2 linked regions of the Luteitalea sp. TBR-22 genome follow. The main gene of each other region encodes a partner of the protein of the gene in region 2 in a complex. Links are inferred from orthologs where the notes say so. Each region holds a gene or a part of one and is shown on either strand. Other genes may lie near its edges.

Region 1 (2,893 bases), 1.3 Mb from region 2 along the record:
CAGCCGCGCCGCCTGACCGGCACCAGCGCCAAGTACCAGCGCAAGCTGCAGGTCGCCATCAAGCGGGCGCGCTTCCTGGCGCTGCTCCCCTACGCGACGGACTGAGGAGCGAGACGATGATCGAAGTGATCCTGAAGGAGCACGTCGAGCACCTCGGTGAGCGTGGCGACGTGGTGAAGGTGGCCCCGGGCTACGCGCGCAACTACCTGTTGCCGCGCAAGCTCGCCCTGGCGGTCACGGCAGGCAACAAGAAGCAGATCGAGCACGAGAAGAAGGTGGCGGCGGCCCGGGCGGCCGAGGAGCGCGCGGTGGCCCAGGCCCTCGCGACGCGCTTCGCGCAGACCGAGGTCACGCTCACCCGTCGTGCCGGCGAGAACCAGCAGCTGTTCGGCTCGGTCACCTCGGCCGACATCGCCGAGGCGCTCGCCAAGCAGGGCTTCGAGGTGGATCGTCGCAAGATCCAGCTCCCCGAGGCCATCAAGGCGGTCGGCGAGTACGCGGTGCCGGTGCGCCTGCACCGCGAGGTCACCGCGCAGGTGAAGGTGCATGTCGCCGCCGAGGGCGGCGGCGAGGCGCCCGCCCAGGCCTGAGGCACATGGGCACGGCGCGGTCTCCCGACCGCGCCCGGCACGCCGCCCGGGAACACGAAGCCCGTCACCCGTCAACGGTGACGGGCTTTTCGTTTGTCGCTACACTCTGTCTCCCCGCCCGCCGGGACCCCATGAACGACCGTACGCTGCCCCACAACCTGGACGCGGAGCGCTCCGTGCTCGGCGCCATCCTCCTCCGCAACGACGCAATCAACGCGGCGGTGGAGGTGCTGCAGCCCGACGACTTCTACCGGGAGGCGCACCAGGTCCTGCTCGAGCACATGATCCAGTTGAGCGAGAAGGGCGCGGCGATCGACCTCGTCACGCTCTCCGAGTCGCTCGATCGCAAGGACGAACTCGAGAAGGTGGGCGGCCCCGCCTACATCTCCCGCCTGGTCGACGGCGTCCCGCGCACGACCAACGTCGAGTACTACGCGCAGATCGTCAAGGAGAAGTCGACGCTGCGTCGCCTCATCAACGAGGCGGGCAAGATCGCCGCCGAGGCCTACGACGCCGACCGCGATGCGAGCGAGATCCTCGACGACGCCGAGCGCAGCATCTTCAGCATCGCCGACGCCCGCATCGGCACCGGGTTCCGCCCCCTGGCCGACCTGGTGGACACGGCGCTGGACACCGTCGAGAAGCTGCAGCAGTTCAAGAGCCTGGTCACCGGCGTGCCGACCGGCTTCTACGACCTCGATCGCAAGACGTCGGGCATGCAGCCGACCGACCTGGTGATCATCGCGGCGCGCCCGTCGATGGGCAAGACGTCCTTCGTGATCAACATGGCGCAGAACGCCGCCCTCGAGCACGGCAAGGTCGTCGGCGTGTTCAGCCTCGAGATGTCGGCCGAGCAGCTGTTCATGCGCATGCTCACCTCCGAGGCGCGCGTCGACTCGCAGCGCCTGCGTCAGGGCATGCTCCTCGAGCGCGACCTGCCGGCGATCGCGCAGGCCGCCGAGAAGCTGTCGATGGCCAAGATCTTCATCGACGACACGGCGTCGATCGGCGTCCTCGAGATGCGCGCCAAGGCCCGCCGCCTCAAGGCCGAGCACGGCCTCGACATGCTGGTCATCGACTACGTGCAGCTGATGCAGGGGCGGGGCCGCTTCGAGAACCGGCAGCAGGAACTCACCAGCATCTCGCGCTCGCTCAAGGGCCTGGCCAAGGAACTGCACGTGCCGGTGCTGATCCTGTCGCAGCTCTCGCGCGCCCCCGACGCGCGCGCCGACCACCGGCCGCAGCTGTCCGACCTCCGCGAGTCCGGCGCCCTCGAGCAGGACGCCGACGTCGTGATGTTCATCTACCGCGAGGACCGCTACAAGGGCCCCGAGGACGAGGACACCGGCGAGGCCGAGATCATCATCGCCAAGCAGCGCAACGGCCCGGTGGGCACCGTGAAGCTGGCGTTCATCTCCGACTACACGCGCTTCGAGAACCTCGAGCGCGGTGGCGACGTCGCGGACGAGTACTGACGTGCGGCACACGGTGGCGCGGGTGGACCTCGACGCCCTGCGCGGCAACGTGCGGGCGATCCGCGGGCTGCTCGAGGAGGGCGCGCTCGCCTCGGGCCGCCGTCCGCCCGGCATCATCGGCGTGGTCAAGGCCAACGCCTATGGGCACGGCGCGGCCGACGTGGCCCGCGTCCTCGAGGCCGAGGGCGTGGCGATGCTGGCCTGCGCCGACGTCGACGAGGGCGTCGCGTTGCGCGATGCGGGCATCGGCGCGCCGATCCTGGTGTTCGGCGCGCTCGGGATCTCCGACCTCGACGGCATCTTCTCGCACCGTCTCACCCCGACCATCTCGTCGCCGTGGGCCGGCCGCGCCCTTGCCGAGGCGGCCGCTGCCCGCGACACGGTGCTCGGCTGCCACGTGAAGGTCGACACGGGCATGAACCGGCTGGGCCTGCGGCACGACAATCTCCGCCGCACGCTGCCCGACATCCTGCAGGCGCCGGCGCTGCGCGTCGACGCGCTGTACACGCATTTCGCGACCGCCGACGAGCCCGAGAGCGAGCACTTCGGCGTGCAGCAGCAGCACTTCTGGGAGGCCAGGGAAGCCGCGGCTGCCCTCGGGCTGCGCACGACGGTGGCGCACGCCGCCAACAGCGCGGCCCTGCTGCGCGACGAGCGCACCTGGCTCGACTTCGTGCGGCCCGGCCTCCTCCTCTACGGCATCGTCCCGCCGCCGCTCATGACGACGCTGCCGCTCGAGCCGGTGCTGTCGTTGCAGTCGCGGATCGTCGCCGTCAAGGGCGTGCGCGATGGGGAAGGGATCGGCTACGGGCAGTCACATCGCGCCGA
Region 2 (8,083 bases):
CGATCACCGACACGCGCGCCGGATCGACTCGCCCCAGCGAGACGATCGTGTCCTCGGTGAGTCCGTCCGCGAAGATGGCGACCGACGGGTCGGCGCCGATCGCCTCGAACGGCAGGACCGCGATCGTCAGCGGCCTGGCAGGCGGCCCGCTCGTCGGCCGCCAGGTCGACCAGCCGGCGATGCCGAGGATCGCAGCCGCTGCGATCACGACAGCCACTGCCATCGCGGGGCGACCCGACCGTGGACGACCAGGGCGCCGGGGTGGTGCGTCCGGTTCTTGCCCGGCGTGCGAACCGGATTCAGCCATGGCCTCGCTGGTGCTGACCAGAGGCGCGACTGCCGGTGTGATGGGCGTCGGCATGGCCGGCGCCGTTGGGTCGGTGGGCGGGTCGATGACCTCCACCGGGGCCACGAAGCGATAGCCCCGACCAGGCACCGTCTCGATGAACGTCGGGGCCTCGGGCGAGTCCCGCAAGGCCTGGCGAATCTTCCGGATCGCGGTGTGCACGCCGGTCTCGACGTCGACGAAGACGTCCTTGCCCCACAGGGCGTCGACGATCTCGTCGCGCCTGACGAGTTCTCCGCGTCGCTCCACCAGGAGGATCAGCAGGTCCATCGGCTGGCGTTCGAGACGCACAGTGCGACCGTCTCGCCGCAGTTCGAAGGCGCCGAGGTCCAGCACGACATCGCGGATACGAAGCGTCAGCCTCGGCACACGGGCGGACATGGTCTGGGTGGTCGCACAACGATGTCACAACCCAATGGGTGCCGCCAGTTGGCGGTACAGGAAAAGAACAGGCGTTATCCAGACGCGCTCCATGGCCAGCCGCGCGCGGCGCGCCCACAGTGGCGCTCGACGCTGCGGACGTTGGGTTCGCGGCCGACACGGCCCCTCAACCAGGAGACACTCGCATGACCTCAGGTATCTCGGTGACTCGCACGTTCGGCGTGGTAGTGCTGCTCGGCTTCGCCATGGCGGCGGCCGCGGCGGCCCAGCCCAGTGGTTCGGAAGGGCGCGGCGTGGAAGGCACCTGGTACGTGCAGGTGGTCCCGACCATCTGCGCGACGGGCGCGCCCATTCCGGGCGTGTCGCCGGTGCAGGCCCTCGTGACGTTCCACGCAGGAGGGTCGCTGAGTGAAACGGCGGGCGGCACGGGCTTCGCCCCCGGGCAGCGCAGTCCCGGACACGGCACGTGGCGGCACGACGCCGGACAGACCTTCACCCAGCGGTTCACCGCCCTGATCAACTTCACGACCGTGCCCGGCTTTCAGGAAGCCGGCTGGCAGGTGGTGACCCAGTCGGTCGAGCTGATCGACCGCGACACGCTGGCCTCATCGGGGCGCAACGCGTTCTACCGCACCGACGGGACGCTCTACCGGACCGGGTGCTCGACCGCCACGGGCAAGCGCTTCGAATAGGACCACGGACCCGGCCTGCGCCGACGCACGACAAAAAGGGAGCGGCCCGGTCCCCCGGCGCCGCTCCCTCGATCCTCCTGCTCCCTCGTCCCCTGGCCTGCTTGGGCCTTGTCCCTCGCAGCCCTGGTGACTGGCGTACTCGTCCCTCGCGCTACTCGCCCGCGACCTGCGTGCTCAGCTCTGCCTGCTCGCCGCCGAACTGCTGCAGCAGCGACATGAGGCCCGGGTACAGGAAGCCGACCTGGAACAGCACGAGGAACGGCAGCGTGCCGTAGATGCCGTTGGCCAGGGCGTAGAACACCGTGCCCGTGAAGTACAGGCCGAGCGCGACCTCGGCCAGCGGCTGCCACAGCATCAGCTGGTGGTACTTCTTGTGCACCCAGTCGTCGCCGGTGCGCTCGACGCCGTGCTTGGGCGTGCGGACGAACTCGCTCTGCTTGCCGAAGATCGCCTCGAGCACCGCCCGGGTGTTGTTGATCGACAGGCCGATGCCGACGGCCATCAGCAGCGGCAGGTACTTCAGGCGGGTCTTCCAGTCCTGCGGGTAGGCCTGCTTCTGGCAGAAGGCGTAGAAGTTGACCACCGAGAACGTCGCCGCGAAGAACAGCGGGATGTCGATCAGCAGCATCTCCGACCAGCCCATGTTGTAGCGGACGTACATGGACGGGAACATCAGCACGCAGAGCACCACCATCAACAGGTAGTTGAAGTTGGCGGTGAGGTGGAAGAAGGCCTCGGCCTTGACCCGGAACGGCAGGTCGGCGCTGAGGATCTGCGGCAGCAGCTTGAGGGCGGTCTGCACCGAGCCCTTGGCCCAGCGGAACTGCTGCGACTTGAAGCTGTTCATCTCCACCGGCAGCTCGGCCGGCGTGATGACGTCCTCCATGAACACGAAGCGCCAGCCCTTGAGCTGGGCGCGGTAGCTCAGGTCGAGGTCCTCGGTGAGCGTGTCGTGCTGCCAGCCGCCCGACTGCTCGATCGCATCGCGACGCCAGATCCCCGCCGTGCCGTTGAAGTTGAAGAAACACCCGGCGCGATTGCGGCTGCCGTGCTCGAGCACGAAGTGGCCGTCGAGCATGATCGACTGGATCTTCGTGAGCGTCGAGTAGTCGGCGTTGATGTGACCCCAGCGCGCCTGCACCATGCCGACCTGCGGGTCGCCGAACTGCGGCAGCGCCCGGCGCAGGAAGTCGGCCGGCGGCACGAAGTCGGCGTCGAAGATGGCGATGTAGCGGCCCTCGGCGACGTTCATGCCCGCCTCGAGCGCCCCGGCCTTGAAGCCGGTGCGGTCGGTGCGGTGCAGGTAGGTGATGTTGAAGCCCTGCTTCTGCCAGCGACGGACCGCGAGGGCCGCGACGTCCACGGTTTCGTCCGTGGAGTCGTCGAGGACCTGGATCTCCATCAGCTCCTTGGGGTAGTCCAGGCGGCACACCGCGTCCACGAGGCGGTCCACCACGTACATCTCGTTGAAGATGGGCAGCTGGATGGTGACGACCGGCAGCGGATCGAGTTGCGGCCGCGGCCCGGGCACGTGATCGGCGTAGCGCTTGTACCAGTACACCATCACGTACCGGTGCCAGCCGTAGAACGCCAGGATGCTCAGGACGAAGAAGTACGCCGCAAGGATGGCGAGTTCCGATAGGGTCATAGACGGCAGCTGTCTCTACGGTTCGTGCCCAGACACACGAAGACCACAGGGTACCCTGTCGGGCCGAACGTGGTCAAACCAATACATGGATCGGAGAAGGCCACGCCAGTGGTAGACTAGGAGGTTCGTCCGCGCACCTTCACGCGCAGGCGACCCCACTGCCATGCACGCCCCCACGCTCCGCGCGCTCGAGTTCGACCAGATCGCGGCCGTGGTGCGCTCGTATGCCGTGACGCCGCTCGGGGCGCAGCGCCTCGACAGACTGGTCCCATCGACCGATCCGGTGCGGGTGGCCGGCGCCCTCGATCTGACCGGCGAAGCGCTCCTGCTGCTCCAGGACCATCAGGCCCTCCCGCTCCGCGGTGGCGAAGCCGTGGCCGCCGCGCTCGACGGCCTGGCCCTGCAGGGACGTCCCCTGGAGCCCCTGCGACTGCTGGCGCTGGCCGACTTCTTCGATTCGGTCGATCGCACCGTCGCGCTCGTCGAGCGCGCCGCGACCCGCCTGCCCGCGCTGGCCGCCGTCGCTCGCCGCGCCGAGCGCTTCGCCGACGAGAATGCCCGCGTTCGCAAGGCGATCAGCCAGCACGGCGAGGTGGTCGACGAGGCCAGCCCCGCCCTGGCGGGCATCCGCGACAAGCTCCGACGGCAACGCCAACGCCTGCGCGGCACCCTCGAGTCGTACCTGCGCGGCCGCGACACGGTGAAGTACCTGCAGGAACAGGTGGTGACCGAGCGGAACGGCCGCTACGTGCTCGTCGTGCGCGCCGAGCATCGCGGCGCCATCCCCGGCCTGGTCCACGGCGCCTCGGCCAGCGGCGCCAGCCTCTACCTCGAGCCGCTCAGCACCGTCGAGGTGAACAACGACATCGTCGCCCTCGAGGAGCAGGAGGCCGAGGAAGTCCGCCGCATCCTGCTGGCCCTGACCGACGGCTATCGCGCCAGGGCTGCCGACCTGCAGCAGACGGTCGAGGCCGCCACGGAGCTGGACGTCATCCAGGCCCGCGCGCGCTGCTCGATGTCGTTCAACGGCGTCCGGCCGGCGCTCTCGCACGACGGCCGGCTCGAACTGCGCCACGCGCGGCACCCGCTCCTGATTCCTGCCGTCGCCCGCCGGTTGCCCGAGTCCGAGGGCCGCGTCGCTCGTGAGGTCGAACCCGTCGCCAGCGACCTGCTGGTCATCCCGCCAGCCCGGGCGCTGGTGGTCACCGGCCCCAACACCGGCGGCAAGACGGTCGCCCTCAAGACCGCGGGCCTGCTGGTGCTCATGGCGCAGGCCGGGCTCTTCGTGCCGGCCGAGGCCGGCTCGCGCCTGCCGGTCTTCCGCAGCGTGTTTGCCGACATCGGCGACGAGCAGTCGATCGCGGCCAACCTCAGCACCTTCTCGTGGCACATGACCAGCATCGTCGCCATGGACAAGGCGCTGACCCTGCCGGCGCTGGTCCTCCTCGACGAGGTGGGCAACGGCACCGACCCCATCGAGGGCGGCGCCCTCGGCGTGGCGATCATCGACCACTTCCGCAAGCGCGGCGCGGTGGTCGTCGCGACGACGCACTACGAGACGATCAAGACGTACGCGACCAGCACCGAGGGCGTGACGTGTGCGGCCTTCGGCTTCGAGCCGGGCACGTTCGCACCGACGTACCGCCTGATCTACGGGTCGCCGGGCGGCAGCCTCGCCTTCGAGATCGCCGCGCGCCTGGGCCTGCCCCGCCCTGTGCTCGACGCCGCGGCGGCGTGGCGCAGCGACACCGAGAAGCGCGTCTCGGAGCAGATGGCCAAGCTCGATCGGGAGCTGCAATCGCTCGATCACGAACGTCGGCTCACCGCGCAGGCGCGCCTGCAGGCCGAGACCGCCGAGCGGCAGCTGCGGCTGCGGGAGGAGCAGCTGCGCGAGCGCGAGGCGCAGTTCACGCGCAAGCTCGAACAGCGCCTCAACGAACAGCTCCGCGACGCCCGCGCCGAGGTCGACCGCATCGTCACGGATCTGCGGCAGCAGGCCGCCGCGCTCGAGAAGAAGCAGCAGAAGCAGATTGCCGCCCTGCCGACCGGCGTGGTGGGCGACCTGCGCGTGTCGGCTCGTGGCGCGCTGGACGCCGTTGCCGACCGCGTGCGCGAGGGCGGCGCCGTGGCCCCGTCCGCCCCGGTCATGCCCCCGCCGCCGGAGGCCACCGGGCCGCTGGGCGTGGGGGACCGGGTCGAGGTGGGTTCGTTGCGTCTGCAGGGCGTGGTCCGGGCGCTGTCGGGCAAGGACGCCGACGTCGACGTCAACGGCAAGCGCATGCGCGTCAGGACCACCGAACTGCGCAAGATCGGGGGAGCCGGGACGCAGGCGGCGCCGGCGGTGCGGGTGACGCTGGCCGAGCGCAGTGGGTCGGTCGGCAGCGGCGGCGACCTGAACGTCATCGGGTGCACGGTCGACGAGGCCATCGACCGCGCCGACAAGTTCCTCGACCAGGCCGCGATGCAGGAACTGCGGACGGTGCGAGTGATTCATGGCCACGGCACGGGGAAGCTCCGGCAGGCGCTCAGCGGGTACCTCAACACGCACCCGCTGGTGCTGCGTGCGGCGCCGGCGCCCAACGACATGGGCGGCAGCGCCGTGACGCTCGTGGAGTTGAGGGAGTAGGGGGCCGGTGCGCTATCCGCGCGAGCTCATCGACCAGATCCGGCACGCGGCGGACATCGTGCAGGTGGTGCAGGAGTACGTCCCGCTGAAGCGGGCGGGCGCCACTTACAAGGGCTTGTGCCCGTTTCACGGGGAGCGGACGCCGTCATTCACGGTGAACCGCGACAAGGGGTTCTTCCACTGCTTCGGCTGTGGACAGGGCGGCGACGTCTTCAAGTTCGTGGAGCTCCAGGAGGGCGTGGGGTTCCAGGACGCGGTCAAGCGGGTGGCGAGCCGCTGCGGGATCACGCTGCCGGAGGCGCCCTCCTCACCTGAGGCGCACGCGGAGGAGGTCGAGCGCGAGGCGTTGCTGAAGGCCCACGAGCTGGCGCGGGCCTTCTATGCCGAGCAGTTGCAGGGAGCATCGGGCGCGGCGGCACGCGACCTGCTGAAGCGGCGGGATGTCCGGTCGGAGGCCGTGGAGACGTTTGGGATCGGGTACGCCCCCGCGTCACGGGACCTGCTGGTCCGTCATCTCCGGAAGCAGGGGTTCTCGCCGGCCCTGCTGGTGCGGGGCGGCCTGGCAGTGCAGCGCGACGACGGGTCGGTGGTGGATCGGTTCCGGCAACGCCTTTTGTTCCCTATCCATAGGGAGGGCGGGTCGGTCGTGGCGTTCGGCGGACGGGCGATGGCCGACGATCAGGTGCCCAAGTACCTGAACTCGCCGGAGACCCCGCTCTATACCAAGGGACGGGTGCTGTACGGCCTCCACCTGAGCAAGCACGCCATCAGGAAGGTTGGCAGCGTCGTAATGATGGAGGGGTACTTCGACGTCATCCAGGCGTGGCAGGGCGGGGTGACGCACGTGGTGGCCTCGAGCGGGACGGCCCTCACCCAGGCGCAGGCGCAGACGTTGCGGCGGTTCGCGTCGAAGGTGGTGTTGAGTTTCGATGCCGACGGGGCCGGCCAGAACGCGGCGGCCAAGTCGGGGGATCTGCTGGTGGCCGAGGGCTTCCAGGTGAGCGTGGCCCTGCTGCCGGAGGGCGAGGATCCCGATACGTTCGTTCGGCGGTACGGCGGCGACGCCTACCGGCAGAAGGTCGAGGAGGCCCGGCCGTACCTGGACTTCGTGCTCGACCGGGCGGCGGCCCGCCACAACGTGAAGGATCCGACCGGCCGGGTCGCGTTCCTGAACGAGATGCTCGGCGTGGCCGCGCGCATCCCCGAGGCGATGGCCCGGGACCAGTTCGCGGATCGGCTCGCGCACCGCGCGCAGGTGGGCGAGGAGACGATTCGGCAGGAGATTCGCAAGGCAGCCGTGACCAGGCAGGAGACCCTGCCCGACACGGCCCGCCGTGCGTCGATGCCCGGGGTGACCCGGGCGGAACGCGAGCTGATCGTCGGCGTGATGACCACGCCGCGCGAGGCATTGCTCGCGATGGATGCGCTCGAGGAGGCAGACCTCGAGCCGTTGCGCACCGCGCGCCTGTTGCGCCTGGTGCTGACACTGGACGTGCCGGACCCGGAACAGTTGCCCGGGCAGGTGCTGGCAGGTCTCACAGAAGAGGAGCGCCGGTGGGTCACCGGGTTGACGATGAGCGCGGGCGTCGTGGCGACGCCCGAGTCGTGCGTACGGGAGATAAGCGCGATGCGGCTGGAGCGGGAGCGAGCCAGCGTGCAGCGGGAGATCGACCAGCTGCAGGAGGCCGGAGGCGCGGCGAACACGCAGCGAATCATGGCGCTGTGGCTGCAAAAAAAGGCGCTGCTGGAACGGATCGCGTCGCTGAGGGGATAATCGAGGATCGCCCGCCCTCTCCTCGCGCGGGCCGAGGAGGCCAAGCCGACGTGTCCATCGAAGACAAGTACGACGAAGTACGTCACCTGATCGCGATCGGGAAGGAGAAGGGCTATCTCCTGTACGACGAGGTCAGTGAGGTACTTCCTGCCGACATCACCTCGTCGGCCGAGGAACTCGAGGACCTGTTCAGCACCTTCGGCAACGCCGGCATCGAGGTGGTCGAGTCCGAGCAGAAGTACCGCGAGGACAAGATGCTCGACCGCCCGGACACGGGCGAGGAGCCGGAACTCGACCTCACGCCGGGGGCACTCGACAAGACCAACGACCCCGTCCGCATGTACCTGCGCGAGATGGGCACCGTGCCGCTGCTCACCCGCGAGGGCGAGGTGGAGATCGCCAAGCGCATCGAGCGCGGCAAGCTGGCGGTGATCAAGTCGATTTCGCGCACGCCGACCGTCGCCAAGAAGATCCTGGAGATGGGCGAGCAGCTGAAGGAAGGCAAGCGCACCATCCGCGAGATCGCCATCTTCACCGACGAAGAAGTCACCGAGGATCGCCTCGAGGAGCGGGCCCGCGAGGTCCTCAAGCAGATCGAGTCGGTCAAGAAGGCGAT

The links. The genes of interacting proteins can lie anywhere in the genome.
Region 1: the proteins of dnaG (region 2) and dnaB are in contact, whole or in part, in a crystal structure (PDB 2R6A), measured with the Geobacillus stearothermophilus proteins. The link is inferred for Luteitalea sp. TBR-22 from one-to-one orthologs. Residues at the interface, in WP_049624496.1 of Geobacillus stearothermophilus: Lys456, Leu457, Leu458, Pro459, Ala460, Asn463, Ala464, Leu467, Leu535, Leu536, Ile537, Ala538, Gln544, Glu545, Asp548, Tyr549, His552; in WP_033016901.1 of Geobacillus stearothermophilus: Ser13, Glu15, Ala16, Gln18, Glu91, Leu92, Asp94, Ala95, Val96, Pro97, Thr98, Ala99, Ala100, Asn101, Tyr104, Tyr105, Ile108.

The regions. Positions count from the first base shown.
Region 1 is NZ_AP024452.1:4,574,856-4,577,748, reverse strand. It holds dnaB (replicative DNA helicase), read left to right. Parts: upstream 1-721; coding sequence 722-2,065; downstream 2,066-2,893. Other genes in the region: alr (alanine racemase), read left to right, coding at 2,067-2,893; rplI (50S ribosomal protein L9), read left to right, coding at 120-590; rpsR (30S ribosomal protein S18), read left to right, coding at 1-105. UniProt on the Escherichia coli protein: The main replicative DNA helicase, it participates in initiation and elongation during chromosome replication. Travels ahead of the DNA replisome, separating dsDNA into templates for DNA synthesis.
Region 2 is NZ_AP024452.1:5,863,583-5,871,665, forward strand. What follows is about bases 5,229-8,083. They hold dnaG (DNA primase), read left to right. Parts: upstream 5,229-5,700; coding sequence 5,701-7,467; downstream 7,468-8,083. Other genes in these bases: TBR22_RS24160 (endonuclease MutS2), read left to right, coding at 5,229-5,693; rpoD (RNA polymerase sigma factor RpoD), read left to right, coding at 7,518-8,083. Also shown: TBR22_RS24145 (winged helix-turn-helix domain-containing protein), read right to left, coding at 1-727; TBR22_RS24150 (hypothetical protein), read left to right, coding at 913-1,419; TBR22_RS24155 (cellulose synthase family protein), read right to left, coding at 1,571-3,067; more of TBR22_RS24160, read left to right, coding at 3,231-5,228. UniProt on the Escherichia coli protein: RNA polymerase that catalyzes the synthesis of short RNA molecules used as primers for DNA polymerase during DNA replication.